Regions from separate parts of the Nocardiopsis sp. KDC1DS13DA1 genome, predicted to be linked through region 3. Evidence: riboswitches for the same ligand, from Rfam matches in the RefSeq annotation. Region 3 holds a riboswitch; each other region holds the start of a gene.
What was found. A riboswitch is a leader RNA that binds a small molecule or an ion and turns the genes downstream of it on or off. The one in region 3 is predicted to bind cobalamin.

Region 1 (3,263 bases), on a different contig from region 3:
GTCACCTCCCAGGTCCGCCGATCCTCGCTCCCCGCGGTGAAGAGCCCCTTGCGCGTGCCGATGACCAGGAGGTACGCCATAACCAACTCCAGGGTGTGAGCCAGGTCTCCCACTGTGGCACAGGGTGGTGTCATTCGGCGGGAGGCCGTGCGAACTGTCGCACACCACTACGGTTAGGAGACTTAACCATTATGTTGGGCGTAGAATTTCGGTCGCCTGGCAGAATGGCCTGTCAGCTGGTGGCATAACCTTCGTGAGTGGGGAACCACATTCCACGTCGGCGTCGGCCGGCGTCCGGAAGGCGGTTGTCATCCGGCGCCGGTTCTGCAATAAAATTCCGGGCCAACCGGAACATGCGCGTGGGGCCCCCGGTCGAGCCCGACGCCCGTGTCCGCAACCAGATCGGCCGAACGACTTCCCGCTACCCCGGTGCCCACGAAGCGTTTCGGGACCAGAGTCCTTATGGTCCCGCGTCTCACGGAGAGCCGGGTTCCCACTCGATAGGGTCGCCTCATGCACCACCCCCCGGACACCCTCCACGCCCGTAAACGGCGCAAGGCCCGCGCGTTGATCGTGTCGGCAGCCTTCCAGCTCTTCGCCGAGCGCGGATTCGACAACGTCACCGTCGCTGAGATCGCCGAACGTGCTGAGGTGGGGCGTACCACCTTCTTCCGGTACTTCGGGGACAAACAACAGGTCCTGTTCGCCGACGACGCGGACGAGGCCGACCGTGCGTGCGCCCACGTGCGGGAGAAGGCGTCCACGCCGGTGGGGGACGATCTCGGCGCCGCGGTCGCGCTCCTGCGCGAGGCGGGTGCCCGGCCGCACGCCGGTCTGTCGTCCGACCACGCCGCGGTGCTGATGCGGCTGCTGCGCGAGAGCGGGGAGCTCAGGTCCCGCTACCTCCTGGTGCGGCAGTGCCGGGCCGACAAGCTGGCGAACGCGCTCGTGGAGACCGGCACGACGGAGGTCGTCGCCGTCCTGGCCGCGCACGTCGCGATGGCCTGCGAGCTCACCGCGATGCGCCTCTCGGGGGCGCCGGAGGCCGTCCCCGCCCACCTGGACGAGGCCCACGAGCTCCTCGCCGGACTGGACCGGTAGCACTTCCGGGTGGGGGTGCGCAGGCGCGTGCCCGGCCGTGTTCCCGCCGTCCCGGGCCGTCGGGGTCCGGTCCCATCCGCACCACCGTCCACTCGTGTGGCCCGGGTCACACTCATGGGGCTCTGGATTTACTTGGACGTCCAACTATATGGTGGGCGTCACAGAGCCGCGGTGCAGGGAAGCCGGTGAGAGTCCAGCACGGTCCCGCCACTGTGTCCGGGAAGTGCTCTCCCAGGTGATGCCACTGGCGTCAGCCGGGAAGGCGGGGAGAGCGCGCTGATCCGGGAGTCAGGATACCGGCCGCGGCTGTCGACAACCGTGTGATCCACGAGGATGGAGCGAGCACGCATGGCACCGGTACGTGCCCACGCGACCCGGTCCGGGCACGGAACACCGCCCGGGCCCGCGATCGGGCACGACCGCTGAACCCGGCGACCCGACACCACGGGCCGCCCGGCCGGCCGCGCACCATCGCGGCCCCGTTCCCCGTGCCCCCGTGCCCCGCTCCACCTCCAGACGAGAGCTGGTGCGCCATGGTCAGTGAGAACCACGAACCCAACGAGCCCCGCGAACTCACGCACTTCGTACATGGAAAGCACGTCCCCGGGCGGTCGGGTGCCTTCGGCGACGTCCACGACCCCAACAACGGCACCGTCCAGGCCCGCGTCCCCCTCGCGGACCGGGCCGAGACCGAGGCCGTCATCGCCGACGCCGAGGCCGCCCAGGCCGAGTGGGCCGCCTGGAACCCCCAGCGCCGCGCCCGCGTCCTCCTGCGCTTCCTCCAACTGGTCGAGGGCGAGCGCGAGACCCTCGCCCGGCTCCTGTCCGCCGAGCACGGCAAGACCGTCCCCGACGCGCACGGCGACATCCAGCGAGGACTGGAGGTGGTCGAGTTCGCCGCCGGGATCCCGCACCTGATCAAGGGCGAGTTCACCGACAACGCCGGGACCGGGATCGACGTCCACTCCCTCCGCCAGCCGCTGGGCGTCGTCGCGGGCATCACCCCGTTCAACTTCCCCGCGATGATCCCGCTCTGGAAGGCCGCCCCCTCCCTCGCCTGCGGCAACGCGTTCATCCTCAAGCCCTCCGAGCGCGACCCCTCCGTCCCGCTCCGCCTCGCCGAACTCTTCCTGGAGGCGGGGCTGCCGCCGGGTGTGCTCAACGTCGTCAACGGCGGCAAGGAGACCGTCGACACCCTGCTCACCGACCCCCGCGTGGCCGCAGTCGGGTTCGTCGGCTCCACCCCCATCGCCGAGTACGTCTACACGACCGCGACCGCGCACGGTAAGCGGGCCCAGTGCTTCGGCGGGGCCAAGAACCACATGATCGTCATGCCCGACGCCGACCTCGACCAGGTCGTGGACGCCCTGCTCGGCGCCGGTTACGGATCCGCGGGCGAGCGCTGCATGGCCGTGTCCGTGGCCGTCCCGGTCGGACAGGAGACCGCCGACGCGCTGGTCGCCCGACTCACCGAGCGCATCGGGACGCTCCGGGTCGGTCCCTCGCACGACCCCGACGCCGACTTCGGACCGCTCGTCACGCGCGAGGCCCTGGAGCGGGTCGAGAACTACGTGGACCTCGGTGTCGAGGAGGGCGCGGAACTGGTCGTGGACGGGCGCGGGCACACCGTCCCCGGGTACGAGGACGGGTTCTTCACCGGCCCCAGCCTCTTCGACCGGGTGACCACCGACATGCGGATCTACCGCGAGGAGATCTTCGGCCCCGTGCTCTCCGTCGTGCGCGCGGACACCTACGAGGAGGCCCTGCGCCTGCCCAGCGAGCACGAGTACGGCAACGGCGTCGCGATCTTCACCCGTGACGGCGACACCGCCCGCGACTTCTCCCAGCGCGTCAACACCGGCATGGTCGGCGTCAACGTGCCCATCCCGGTCCCCGTCGCCTACCACACGTTCGGCGGCTGGAAGCGGTCCGGGTTCGGCGACCTCAACCAGCACGGCCCCGACTCGATCCGCTTCCACACGCGGACCAAGACCGTCACCTCCCGCTGGCCCTCCGGGGCCAAGGAGGGCGCCAGCTTCACGATCCCGGTCATGCGCTAGGCGGCCGCAGTTGAACACACTCACCGAGGACCAGCTCATCCTGGCCGAGACCGCCCGCGACTTCGCCCGCGAGCACCTCGCGCCGCACGCCGTCGAGTGGGA
Region 2 (3,263 bases), on a different contig from region 3:
GCACCAGGAACCCGGTCCCAGTCCTGGATATCCCCAGCAGACACGCGCCGCCACGCATACCGTTGACGATGCGGTGCATGTCGCACGCAAAGAAGGGAACGACTTCGCGGAGTCGATCGCGCGCGAGGCGCCCGTCCTGTGGGTCGAGGCGGTCCTCGCCCGGAGACCCCGGATGCCCTCCGATCTGGAGGCGCGTCTGCTCCAGGGCTCTTCGCTGCCGATTGACCACCTGTTGAGGGACGAGGTCCGGGACGGACTGCGCCAGGGGTTCTGGCAGGCACTGGAGCGCGCCAGGCCCTGATCGGCGCGCGGGAGTGCGAGTGGGGGATGGGGGCGATGCGGTTGACCCACGTGACGACGGCAGATCTGGACCGTATGGAGTTCCACGCCGTCCGGTCGGGTGAGCACGGCCCCGTCGCCGCCCAGCTGCAGGACCTGGCCAACCGGGTGGACGCCGGGAGCGAGATCACCCGCGCCGAGCTGTTCGTGCGCGCCGGGGAGCAGTGGGAGATCGCCCAGGAGTACGAGCACGCGTGCGCGGCCTACCAGCGGGCGATCGACGACGGCGGCCCCACGGTGATCGACGCGCGTGCCCTGAGTGCGGGCGCGCTGCTGCAACTGGACGAGCCCGAACGGGCCTACGCGCAGCTCAACCGCCTGGAGGGCGAGCCGTCGCTCGGGTTGGCCACCCACGTGCACGTGGCGGAGGTGCTCTACGCCCACGACGACCCCGGGGGCGCCGAACGCTGGGCGACCACCGGGATCCGCGAGTACCTGGACGTCTCCTCCCCGTACGTGCGGGACCTGCTCGACGAACTCCTGCGGATCCGGTTCCGCATCCGCACGGACCTGGGGCTGGAGGAGGACGACCTGGACGGCCTGTTGGACGGCGACTGACCCCGGGGCCGGGCCCTGTGCGGCGGGGCGGGCCCCGTCCCCGTCGGCGGCCTCTGGGGCGCGTCCGGGCGTGCCCCGCGACGCGGTCGTGAGCTTTCTGACGCGCCTGGTGCGTCACACCCCCCGGGGGCCCCTAGGCTGTGTCCGGTCGCGGTGGCGAACACCCCCGGATCGGTGTGCGAAACCCCCGTGAAGCTGATGGTTCGACGCGCCCCATACCACGTCTCGGGTGCGCCCTCAGCCACGGTCGCCGACCCTGGAAAATCGATGACACGCCATCATCTTGCGGTGTTCCAACGTCCCATCCCCTAGATGTAGTATCTCTCCCGCTGGTGGTTCACCCCTCAGGGGTGAGGCAAGAGGGAACCCGGTGTGAATCCGGGGCTGCCCCGCAGCGGTGAGCGGGATCGGACTGCGTCGCACACTGGACTCCCCCGAGTGACCCCCGGGGAGCGACGGTCAGGAGGGCGCCCGCGAGCCCGAGGACCTGCCGCCAGCGCGCACCGGAACGTGCGCCGACGACGGGGCTTCGAGGGCGGGCCACCGCGACCCACCGGTCACGTGACCACGCGCACTCAGCGTGTCGGCCCACCGGTGTGCCGTGGCCGTGTTTCTCGTGTCCCTCCCCGCCGGGACTCTTCTACCGAGGTTGGAGCCGCTGTATGACCCTTGACGTCGAGACCGTGCCCGCATCCGTTCGGCCCGAGCCGACCCACGAGGGCGCGCCCCCCGCCGCCGTCGACCGGATCGAGCACGTCGTAACCGAGGCCTGCGCGCGGCTCACCGGTGTTTCGGCGGACAAGGTCCTCACCGAGGCGCGTCGCGGGTTCTACCCCGGCATCTCGGACGCCGAGGTGGAGCTCGCCCTGGTCATGGCCGCCCGCAGCTTCGTCGAGGTCGACCCGGACTACTCCTACGTCGCCGCCCGCCTGCTGCTGGACAAGCTCCGCAGCGAGGCGCTCAGCTTCGTCGCGGGTACCCCGCAGGCCGCCAGCCAGTCCGAGATGGCCGACCGCTACGCCGCCTACCTGGCCGCCTACGTCGGCCGCGGCATCGACCTCGGCCAGCTCGACCCGGCCCTGGCCACGTTCGACCTGGAGCGACTGGGCGCCGCCCTGCGCCCCGAGCGGGACGAGGACTTCACCTTCCTCGGTATCCAGACCCTCTACGACCGCTACTTCCTGCACAGCGACGAGGTCCGCTACGAGCTGCCGCAGGCGTTCTTCATGCGCGTCGCCATGGGCCTGGCCCTGAACGAGGACGACCGCGACGCCCGCGCCATCGAGTTCTACGAGCTGCTGTCCTCGTTCGACTTCATGGCCTCGACGCCGACCCTGTTCAACTCGGGTACGGTGCGCGCGCAGCTGTCCTCCTGCTTCCTCACCACCGTCGGCGACGACCTCCAGTCGATCTTCCACGGCATCAGCAACAACGCGATGCTGTCCAAGTACTCGGGCGGCCTCGGCAACGACTGGACCCCGGTTCGCGGTCTGGGCTCGCACATCCGCGGCACCAACGGCAAGAGCCAGGGCGTCGTCCCGTTCCTGAAGATCGCCAACGACACCGCCGTCGCGGTCAACCAGGGCGGCAAGCGCAAGGGCGCGGTCTGCGCCTACCTGGAGACCTGGCACATCGACATCGAGGAGTTCCTCGACCTCCGCAAGAACACCGGTGACGAGCGTCGCCGCACCCACGACATGAACACCGCGAACTGGGTTCCGGACCTGTTCATGAAGCGTGTGGAGGAGGGCGGCTCCTGGATGCTGTTCTCGCCGGACGAGGTCCCCGACCTGCACGACAAGTACGGGGCCGAGTTCGCCCGGGCCTACACCCGCTACGAGGCCGCGGCCGAGGCGGGGCAGATCAAGGTCTTCAAGAAGATGCAGGCCGTGGACCTGTGGCGCCGCATGCTCACCATGCTCTTCGAGACCGGCCACCCGTGGATCACGTTCAAGGACCCGTGCAACCTGCGCTCGCCGCAGCAGCACACGGGTGTCGTGCACTCGTCCAACCTGTGCACCGAGATCACGCTGAACACCAGCGCCGACGAGGTCGCCGTCTGCAACCTGGGCTCGGTCAACCTGGCCCAGCACACCGGTCCCGACGGGCTGGACGCCGAGCGCCTGCGCCGCACCGTGCGCACCGCCGTGCGGATGCTCGACAACGTCATCGACGTGAACTTCTACACGATCCCCGAGGCGCGCCGCGCGAACATGCGCCACCGTCCGGTGGGTCTGGGCCTCATGGGCTTCCAGGACGCGCTGTTCAAGCTGCGCACCCCGTTCGCCTCCGAGGGCGCCGTCGACTTCGCCGACGAGAGCATGGAGCTGATCAGCTACTACGCCATCGAGGCGTCCATGGAGCTG
Region 3 (3,263 bases):
GTGAGCGGACGCCGTGGACGATGAACGGTGTCGCGGCCGCCGTCCAGGCGGCGGCGTGCAGCGGGGGCAGCAGGCCTTCGGGTATATGCATATGTGGGGGACCAATCTCCAGCACCTCGTGGGCGGTCATCAGCGCCGTGGCCGGTCTCCTGGCTGCCGGGTCACCGCCCCCGCGTCCGCCTTCCCAGGTCGGCACCGGTGAGGTGCTGACCCAGTGGCGTGTGGCCGCGCCGCCGGACGGATCCGGTCGCACGCGGGACGCGAGGGCTTCCCGTACACAGTGGCGAGGGCCGCGCCGGATTCGCACCGGACTTCCCGAACACCACGGCCCCCTGAACGTATGCCCGGACCCGGGGTTTGGCAATAAGGGCGGGGGCGCCGGACCCGCCCGGAACCACGCGCGACGGGCGCGTTCCACGGCTCCGGACCCCCGCTGAACTGGTGGTGAGTCGCCGCGCGACATCCGCCGTCGGTACTAGGCTGTGTGTCGACAGGCGACCGTCCCTCCCCGGCGCGACCGCCCTGGGGCCCCGCGCCGGCGCTGGGGTCGGCCCCGGCACTCGTTCCCTGAGAGGGGGAGCGGTTCAGGTGCGGTGGAGTGCCACCCCGGAGGACCTGGTCCGCGCGGTGCGGGCGACGGGTGTGCGCGACGAACGCGTGCTCGCCGCGTTCGCCAAAGTTCCGCGCGCCCGGTTCGTCCCGGCCGCCCAGCGGGAGCAGGCCTACCAGGACCGTCCCCTGCCCATCGGGCACGGACAGGTCACCACGCAGCCGTCCCTGTCGGCCGCGATGATCGAGGCCCTGGGGCTGACCGGGGACGAGAGTGTGCTGGAGGTCGGGACGGGCTCCGGCTTCCAGACCGCCCTGCTGGCCCGGCTGGCGGCGCGGGTGGTGAGCGTCGACCTGTGGCCCGGGATGGTCGGGCGCGTCCGGACCCGGCTCGACGGCCTGGGTGTGGCCAACGTCGCCCTGTTCGTGGGCGACGGGACGCTGGGGATGCCCGACGAGGCGCCCTTCGACGCCGTCCTGGTCTCGGCCGCCCACCCCCGGGTCCCCCCGCCGCTCGTCGACCAGCTGGCGGTGGGAGGGCGTCTGGTGCAGCCGATCGGCACCGGCGGGGACGAGGACGTGGTGCTGTTCGAGCGCACCGGCCGGGGGCTGGAGCGCCGCGCCTCGGTGATCCGTGCCCGGTTCGTCCGCCTGCACGGCGAGCACGGCTACCCGCTCCCGGAGGGGTGGGAGGACGGCTGACCCCCTCCGCCGCCGCCGGGGTGCAGGGCCCCGGACCGGTCTTCCGGAGCGGGCGGGGTACCCTCGTCGGGCCAGTGAATCTCCACCCCGTGGAACAGGGAACCCGGTGAGAGTCCGGGACTGACGCGCAGCGGTGAGGGTGACGGGCGGGCACGTTCCGGGGAGGCGCTTCCCGGGACAGCCACTGGAGCACAGCTCCGGGAAGGCGCTCCGCTCCGGCCGACCCCGAGTCCGAAGACCTGCTGGCACTGGCGGTGAAGGGCCGCCAGGTCATCCGCGGACCCCGCGCATGGGTCCCCGACCCGAAGGACACACGCATCCCCGATGGACTCCCCGTCCCCCTCCCTCCGTACCCGGCGTGACCGCTGCCCCGGCGCGCTGCGCCCCTGGCCGGCGGACGACGGTCTGCTGGTCCGGCTCCGCCTGGTCGGCGGCCGGCTTCCCGTCCGTTCGCTGTCGGCCCTGGCCGAGGCGGCCGAAGAGTACGGTGACGGCCGGATCCACGTCACCGGCCGGGCCAACGTGCAGCTGCGCGCCCTGCCCGGGTGTGACGGGCGGCTGGCCCCCGAGGCGCTCCGGGCCCTGGAGGGGACCGGCCTGCTGCCCTCGCGCACGCACGAACTGGTCCGCAACATCATGGTCTCCCCGCGCACGGGCCCCTCGGGGGCGGTGGCGGACGGCCGGGCCGACCTGCGTCCCCTCGCCGCCGCGCTGGACGCACTGCTGTGCGCCGACCCCCGCCGCGCCGCCCTTCCCGGACGCTTCCTGTTCGTCCTGGACGACGGCCGCGGCGACCTGCTGGAGCGCTCCTGCGACCTGGGGCTGGTCGCCCTCGACGGGCACGTCGCCCAACTGAGGGTCGGGGAGGGCTGGGGGCCGCTGACCCCGCTCGACGGGGCCGCCGACGTACTCGTCCGGTGGGCCGACGCGTTCCTGGCGCGGCGCGGCGACGGCCCCACCGCGGCCTGGCACGTCGCCGAGCTCCCGTCGCCGCTGACCGACCCGGTCACGCCGGACCCCCGGCTGCCGGACCCCGCACCGCCGCTGCCGTACGGCCCGCTGGCCGGGGGCGGGCGGCACGTCCCCGTCCCCGGGGCGGGCCTGGACCGCTCCGCCGTCGCGGCACTCGCCGGGGAGGCGGCCGCCGCGAAGTCCGACGCACTCGTCGTCACGCCCTGGCGCGGCGTCCTCATCCCGGGAGGGGAACAGTGACCGCACCGAGCCGGCCGAACCGGCACTACGCCTACGTCGACGACGGACCCGCGATCTACGCCGACTCCTTCGCCGTCATCCGGCGGGAGGCCCGGCTCGACCACCTGCCCGCCAACGCCGAACGGCTCGCCGTGCGGATGATCCACGGCACCGGCCAGGTCGACCTCGCCGACGACCTGGTGGTCCACCCCGACCTGGTCCCGGCGGCGCGCTCCGCCCTCCGGGCCGGTGCGCCGATCCTGTGCGACGCGACCATGGTGGCCGCCGGCGTGACCGCGAGCCGCCTGCCGTGCGACAACGAGGTGCTGTGCCTGCTCGGCGACGAGCGCGTCCCCTCCCTCGCCCGGGAGTGGGGCACCACCCGTACCGCGGCCGCGGTGTCCCTGTGGGAGCCGCTGCTCGACGGCGCCGTGGTCGCCGTCGGCAACGCGCCCACCGCCCTGTTCCACCTGCTGGAGATGCTGGTCGACGGCGCCCCGCGCCCTGCCGCGATCGTCGGCTGCCCGGTCGGCTTCGTCGGCGCGGCCGAGTCCAAGCAGGCGCTGGCGGAGTTCGCGGACCGGCACGGCGTCGACATCCCCTACGTGACCACCCGCGGTCGCCGCGGAGGCTCCGCGATGACCTCCTCGGCCCTGAACGCACTCGCCAAGGAGGAGGAGAGGTGACCGGTCGTTTCCACGGCGTCGGGGTCGGTCCCGGGGACCCCGAGCTGATCACCCTCAAGGCGGCCAGGCTCATCGCCGGAGCCGACGTGGTCGCCTACCACGCCGGGGTCGGCAAGGAGTCCAACGCCCGCCGCA

Region 1: it holds a riboswitch for cobalamin, as region 3 does, so the genes downstream of both, ACTVAJ_RS28455 (CoA-acylating methylmalonate-semialdehyde dehydrogenase) here and ACTVAJ_RS22125 (nitrite reductase) in region 3, are expected to answer to the same signal.
Region 2: it holds a riboswitch for cobalamin, as region 3 does, so the genes downstream of both, ACTVAJ_RS17825 (ribonucleoside-diphosphate reductase subunit alpha) here and ACTVAJ_RS22125 (nitrite reductase) in region 3, are expected to answer to the same signal.

Annotation. Positions count from the first base shown of each region.
Region 1 is NZ_JBVMUY010000052.1:99,619-102,881, forward strand. It holds gene ACTVAJ_RS28445 (WD40/YVTN/BNR-like repeat-containing protein) at 1-80, opposite strand, end outside; gene ACTVAJ_RS28450 (TetR/AcrR family transcriptional regulator) at 514-1,101, shown strand; cobalamin riboswitch at 1,234-1,420, shown strand; gene ACTVAJ_RS28455 (CoA-acylating methylmalonate-semialdehyde dehydrogenase) at 1,635-3,161, shown strand; gene ACTVAJ_RS28460 (acyl-CoA dehydrogenase family protein) at 3,172-3,263, shown strand, end outside.
Region 2 is NZ_JBVMUY010000027.1:127,011-130,273, forward strand. It holds gene ACTVAJ_RS17815 (NYN domain-containing protein) at 1-301, shown strand, start outside; gene ACTVAJ_RS17820 (hypothetical protein) at 328-897, shown strand; cobalamin riboswitch at 1,214-1,406, shown strand; gene ACTVAJ_RS17825 (ribonucleoside-diphosphate reductase subunit alpha) at 1,560-3,263, shown strand, end outside.
Region 3 is NZ_JBVMUY010000033.1:128,217-131,479, reverse strand. It holds gene ACTVAJ_RS22135 (energy-coupling factor ABC transporter permease) at 1-91, opposite strand, end outside; cobalamin riboswitch at 123-342, opposite strand; gene ACTVAJ_RS22130 (protein-L-isoaspartate(D-aspartate) O-methyltransferase) at 589-1,251, shown strand; cobalamin riboswitch at 1,308-1,512, shown strand; gene ACTVAJ_RS22125 (nitrite reductase) at 1,576-2,463, shown strand; gene ACTVAJ_RS22120 (precorrin-8X methylmutase) at 2,460-3,128, shown strand; gene ACTVAJ_RS22115 (precorrin-2 C(20)-methyltransferase) at 3,125-3,263, shown strand, end outside.